One region of the Streptomyces sp. NPDC001890 genome, then DNA from elsewhere that is predicted to be linked to it. Evidence: predicted binding sites of a transcription regulator. Region 1 holds the regulator's gene; the other holds the start of a gene.
The links. Region 1 encodes HspR, which represses chaperone genes until heat shock. Its sites were predicted from a motif close to TTGAGNNNNNNNNNCTCAA; they were not measured.

Region 1 (3,204 bases):
GAACCGGCTCCCTGCCTGATGGAGTTCGCGCTGCTGCATCCCGATCCGGACGACCCGGCCTGGCTCCGGCCCGTTCCGCCGTCCACCGCACTCGCACAACATCTGCATCCCATCGAGCGCGAGATCCTGGACCGGCGCCGGCACTCGGTCGAACTGACGGAGTCGTTCGAGCCGTTCATGGACATCAGCACTCTGGGACCGCCCAGCACCCACGCCATCACGGTGCTGGAGGGTGTGAACCGGATCAACGCGGCCCTCGATCTCGCCACCGCAGAGTGCCGCACCGAAGTGCTCACCGTCCAGCCCGGCGGCGGCCGGAGCGAGGACCGTCTCAGCAAGTCGCTGGAGCGCGGCCTGTCCGTCGTCCACCGCGGCGTCGGTATCCGCACCCTCTACCAGCACACGGCGCGCCACAGCCCCAGCACGCTGGCGTACGCGGAACGCATGGCCGACGACAACATGGAGATACGCACCCTCGAAGAGCTCATCGGCCGCCTGATCGTGTTCGACCGGACCGTCGCCTTCATCCCGGCCAGCGACGACGACCAGGTCGCCCTGGAGCTCCGTCATCCCGGGCTGGTCGAGTACCTGGCCAACGTGTTCGAGCAGCTCTGGACCAGAGCGGCTCCGCTGCGGGAGGAGGTCAAGTACGAACCGACCTCCCTGGGCATCAGCGGGGTACAGCGCTCCATCGCCCAGCTCCTCGTGGAAGGCCATGTGGACGACTCCATCGCCCGCCGCCTCGGCATGAACGTCCGCACCTGCCGGGCCCATGTCGCCAAGCTCGCCGCCGCGCTCGGCAGCAACAGCCGGGCCCAGCTCGGCTATCTGATAGCGCGGTCGGGGATGCTGGAGGAGGAACAGCGCTGAGGGCCCTGCCCCACGAACGGCTTCACCGGTTCGCGGCGGCGTACGGCAAAGGGCCACGGCAAAGGGCCGGGGAACCGGCCCGTGAGCCGCCTCCCCGGCCCCAGGGCCGCGCTCAGTCCTTCGGCCGCTTGGGCCGCCAGACCACCAACGCGCTGGTCTGCTGGACGTCCTGATACGGCACCAGATCGCGCCGGTACGAGGCGTGCACCTGGGCCTCGCGCTGCTGCATCGCCTGTGCCGCGCCGTCCACCGCCGCCGAGAGCTCGGCGACGCGCTGCTGGAGGGCTGCGACCTGGTTCTCCAGCTCGATGATGCGCTTGATGCCGGCGAGGTTGATGCCCTCGTCCTGCGACAGCTGCTGCACGGTGCGCAACAGCTCGATGTCGCGGGCCGAGTAGCGCCTGCCGCGCCCGGCCGTGCGGTCGGGCGAGACGAGGCCGAGACGGTCGTACTGGCGCAGTGTCTGCGGGTGCAGGCCCGAGAGCTGGGCCGCGATCGAGATCACGTACACCGGGGATTCATCGGTCAGTTCGTACGGATTGCGTCGTCGGCCGTCCACCTCAAGCTCCCTTCGCTGCCTGGAACAGCTCCGCCCGCGGGTCCTGGCCCGCGGTCGCCTTCCGGTAGGCCTCCAGGGCGTCCCTGGCCTCGTTGCTGAGGTCGCCGGGCACCTTCACCTCGACGGTGACCAGCAGGTCGCCCCGGGTGCCGTCCTTGCGTACGGCGCCCTTGCCGCGGGCGCGCATCGTGCGCCCGTTGGGAGTGCCCGGGGGCAGCTTCAGCGTGACCGCCGGGCCGCCCAGCGTCGGCACCTTCACCTCGCCGCCGAGCGCCGCCTCCGTGAAGTCGACGGGCACGGTGACCGTGAGGTTGTCGCCCCTGCGGCCGAAGACCGGGTGGGCGTCGACGTGGACCACGACGTACAGATCGCCGGCCGGTCCACCGCGCTCGCCCGGACCGCCCTTGCCGCGCAGCCGGATCCGCTGGTTGTCCGAGACGCCCGCCGGAATCCTGACCTGCATGGTCTTGGAGGACTTCGCCCGTCCGCTGCCCTTGCAGACATCGCACGGGTCCTGGGCGATGAGGCCCCGGCCCTTGCAGTCCACGCAGGGGTCGGTGAGCGAGAAGCCGCCGCCGGTGCCGCGCGAGACCTGTCCGGTGCCGAGGCAGGTCTGGCAGACCCTGGGGGTGCCGTTCTTGTCGCCGGTGCCGGAGCACGCCTTGCAGGGCGCCTGGCTGGACATCCGCAGCGGGACCGTGGCCCCCTCGACGGCCTCGGTGAAGCTGAGCGTCACCTCGGACTCGATGTCCTGGCCGCGACGCGGCTGCACCCGTGTCCCCGCACCGCCCCGGTTGAACAGGCCGCCGAAGACGTCGCCCAGACCGCCGCCGCCGAAACCGCCGGCCGCGCCGCCCTGGCCCCCGCCCTGGCCGCCTCCGAAGAGGTCGCCGAGGTCGAAGTTGAAGTTGCCTCCCGCGCCGCCGGGTCCGGCCCGGAAGCCGCCGTTGCCGAAGAGGGCGCGTGCCTCGTCGTACTCCTTGCGCTTCTTGCTGTCTCCGAGGACGTCGTTCGCCTCGGAGATCTCCTTGAAGCGCTCCTCGGCCTTGTCGTCGCCCTTGTTGGCGTCCGGGTGGAACTCGCGGGCGAGCTTCCGGTACGCCTTCTTGATCTCGGCGTCGGTGGCGTCCTTGGGGACGCCGAGGACCTTGTAGTAGTCCTTCTCGACGAAGTCCTTCGTGCTCATCGACGTCCCTCCTTCCGGACGATCGGCCATGCGACCGGCCCGCTGGCCGGTCGCATGGCCGGGCGGTGCGCCGCGAGGTGGTCGGACGGAATGTCAGACCTCCTCGGTGCCACCGCTCTCCTCGTCGGTTGCCTTCTCTTCCTTCGATGCGGCCGGTGTCGCACCCGGCTGCGGTTCGGCCACCGCCACCCGCGCGGGGCGGATGGTGCGCTCGCCGATCCGATACCCCGGCTGCAGGATCGCCACGCAGGTCGTCTCGGTGACATCCGGCGCGTACGAGTGCATCAGGGCTTCGTGGATCGTCGGGTCGAAGGGCTCGCCCTCCTTGCCGAACTGCTGCAGGCCCAGCTTGGCGACGACCGTCTCCAGGGATTCGGCCACCGACTTGAACCCGCCCACGAGCTCGTTGTGGTCCCGGGCCCGGCCGACGTCGTCGAGCACGGGCAGGAGCTCGGACAGGAGACCCGCGACTGCGATCTCCTTGACCGTGGCCCGGTCCCGCTCGACGCGGCGGCGGTAGTTCTGGTACTCGGCCTGGAGCCGCTGGAGGTCGCCCGTGCGCTCGTTGAGCGCGGTGCGGACCTGGTCC
Region 2 (3,204 bases), on a different contig from region 1:
TCGAGCTCGACCTCCAGGTAGTGGTCGCGGAAGGTGTGGTTCTGCGCCGGGTCGAGGACTTCGAGGAGGGCGGCGGCCGGGTCGCCCCGGAAGTCGGAGCCCACCTTGTCGATCTCATCGAGCAGGACGACCGGGTTCATCGAACCGGCCTCCTTGACGGCCCGCACGATGCGTCCGGGAAGGGCACCCACGTACGTACGCCGGTGGCCCCGGATCTCCGCCTCGTCCCGCACACCGCCGAGGGCGACGCGGACGAACTTGCGGCCCATGGCGTGCGCGACGGACTCGCCGAGCGAGGTCTTGCCCACGCCCGGAGGCCCCACCAGCGCCAGCACGGCACCGCCGCGCCGCCCGCCGACCACGCCGAGCCCCCGGTCGGAGCGCCGCTTGCGGACGGCCAGGTACTCGGTGATGCGTTCCTTCACGTCCTGGAGCCCGGCGTGCTCGGCGTCGAGCACCTGCTGCGCGCCCCGGATGTCGTACGCGTCCTCGGTCCGCTCGTTCCACGGCAGTTCGAGGACGGTGTCGAGCCAGGTCCTGATCCAGGAGCCCTCGGGGCTCTGGTCGGAGGAGCGCTCCAGCTTGTCGACCTCCTTGAGCGCGGCCTCGCGGACATGCCCGGGAAGGTCGGCGGCCTCGACGCGGGCCCGGTAGTCGTCGGACTCGTCTGCGCCGGAACCAGGCCCACCGTTGAGCTCGGAGAGCTCCTTGCGGACGGCTTCGAGCTGGCGCCGCAGCAGGAATTCGCGCTGCTGCTTGTCGACGCCCTCCTGGACGTCCTTGGCGATGGACTCGGCGACGTCCTGCTCGGCGAGGTGTTCGCCGAGCCACTGGATGGCGAGCTTCAGCCGGGCGACCGGGTCCGTGGTCTCCAGGAGCTGCACCTTCTGGGCGGTGGTGAGGAAGGGCGAGTAACCGGAATTGTCGGCGAGCGCGGAGATGTCCTCGATCTGCTGGACCCGGTCCACGACCTGCCAGGCGCCGCGCTTCTTCAGCCAGCTGGTGGCGAGCGCCTTGTACTCCTTGACCAGCTCGGCGGCGGCTCCGGGAAGCGGATCGGGGACGATCGCGTCGACCCGGGTCCCCTCCACCCAGAGCGCTCCGCCCGGCCCACTGGTCCCGGCCCCGATCCGCACCCGGCCCCGGCCGCGGATGAGCGCGCCCGGATCCCCGTCCGAAAGCCGTCCGACCTGCTCGACGGTGCCGATGACACCGGTGCCGGTGTACGTACCGTCGATCCGCGGCACCAGAAGCACCTCGGGCTTGCCGCCGCCGTCCCGGGCCGCGGCCTGCGCGGCCTCCACGGCAGCACGTACATCGGTGTCGGACAGGTCCAGAGGCACCACCATCCCGGGCAGCACGACCTCGTCGTCGAGCGGCAGCACGGGCAGGGCGAGCGGAGTGACCGCATTGGAATCGGTAGCCATGATCTCCCCTTCGGCAGTCAAGTTGAGCTATGCAGACTCAATGCTCCTGAGCCGTCCATTGTTCCCCGAGGCGTGTTCGCCGTGAGCGATCAAGACGCAATGTCCTGTGACGTGGATCTCTTCGCTTTGCAGCTTCATGTTTCGCCTGACCTTTCGTTGCGGGCTCGGGTTAGTGGGTCATGGCAGGTTCGTTAGGGGTATTGCCGGGTGGGGTCTCCGGGCCTCCGGCGGAGGGGTTCGAGGTCGCGTCCGCACACGCCGACCGACAAGGCGATCGTGGAGGCCACCTTTTCCTCGATCAACAGCCTGTTCACCCAGCACCTGGCCGGCTGCACCGGCCGGGATGTCTCCCGCCGCGGCGAGCGGGTGGAGGACCGGGCCGTCTGGACGGTTCCGGAGCTTCAGGACCTGCTGGACGAATGGCTGCTGGCCGGGTGGCAGTCCAGGCCGCACAGCGCTCTGCGGGACCCGTTCCGCCCGAAGAAGGCGATGTCGCCGAACGACAAGTACGCCTCACTGGTGGCGGCCTGCGGCTATCTGCCGCTGGTGCTGCGCGGCGAGGACTACCTGGAGTTGATGCCGGTGGCCTGGCGGGCGATCAACGACTACGGAATTCAGATCAGCTACCGCACCTACGACAGCCCCTACCTGGGGCCGCATCGACGCGAGCACTCCGGGATCACCGCCAAGCGCGGTCTGTGGGAAGTGCACTACGACCCTTACGACCTGTCTCAGGTGTTCGTCCGCACACCGGGCGGCTGGGTCACCGCGCCCTGGACGCAGTGGCCGCTGGTGAACGCGCCGTTCGCGGACTTCACCTGGCAGCACGCGCGCCGCCTGGCGGCCGAGGCCGGACTGGACGACACCAACGAGACGGCTGTCGCGCGCGTCCTGGACAGCCTGCTCACCCGCGCCGAGCACGGCCCGGACACCCGGTCGGCCAAGGTGGCGGCCCGAACCCGCACAGCCCGAGCCGTCCCCGCGCCCGCTGCGGCGCCCGATACCGACATCGACACCGCGTCCGAACCGGAGCCCGAGGCCCAGCCGCCTGCGGCGGCGGTGGAGTTCGGGATCTTCGACGCCCACGCCGAGGCCGAAAGGTGGCTATGAACAAGCCCTCCCTGCCCGCGCCTGACATGGCGGCAGAGGTTCCGCCGGACAACCCGTTGACCACCAAGGAGGGCTGGCGTCACTTCATCGGCCATGAGCCGGTTCCGCCCCGGCTGCTGACGGCCGGTGGACGCGCGGCACTGAGCCCGCAGGAACGGATGCGCGAGGACGAACGGCGCCGCGAGTATCACGCCGACCTGCCAATGGTGAACACCCCGGTCATCCGCAAAGTGACGGCCACCTCCAGGCTGCTGATCCAGCTCAACCGCAACCAGATCTCCGCCCGCCGCGGCGTAATCCTCTCTGGCGGCTCCGGCACCGGCAAGACGACCGCGCTGACGCAACTCGGGCGGGCCCACGAGCTGGCAGTCCGCAAACGACACCCGCGCGATGCGAACCGCCTGCCGGTCGTCTATGTCACCGTTCCTCCGGCGGCCACCCCGAAGATGCTCGCGATGGAGTTCGCCCGCTTCTTCGGGCTGACCTTCCCATCCCGGGCCGACATCACCGACGTCGTCGACGCCGTCTGCGCCACCGCCGCACACGTCCGTGTTGACCTGGTACTCGTCGACGAGATCCACAACCTGACCCTCACCACCCGCTCCGGAGCCGAAGCCTCCGATCAGCTGAAGTACTTCGCCGAACGACTCCCTGCGACCTTCGCCTA

Region 2: the regulator HspR is predicted to act here: its motif matches at 1,450-1,468, upstream of lon (endopeptidase La).

What each region holds. Positions count from the first base shown of each region.
Region 1 covers NZ_JBIATE010000003.1:453,234-456,437, reverse strand. The annotation lists gene ACFYY1_RS13455 (helix-turn-helix transcriptional regulator) at 1-870, shown strand, start outside; gene ACFYY1_RS13450 (heat shock protein transcriptional repressor HspR) at 983-1,429, opposite strand; gene dnaJ (molecular chaperone DnaJ) at 1,431-2,615, opposite strand; gene grpE (nucleotide exchange factor GrpE) at 2,709-3,204, opposite strand, start outside.
Region 2 covers NZ_JBIATE010000002.1:865,270-868,473, reverse strand. The annotation lists gene lon (endopeptidase La) at 1-1,427, opposite strand, end outside; gene ACFYY1_RS10110 (Mu transposase C-terminal domain-containing protein) at 1,704-2,537, shown strand; gene ACFYY1_RS10105 (TniB family NTP-binding protein) at 2,534-3,204, shown strand, end outside.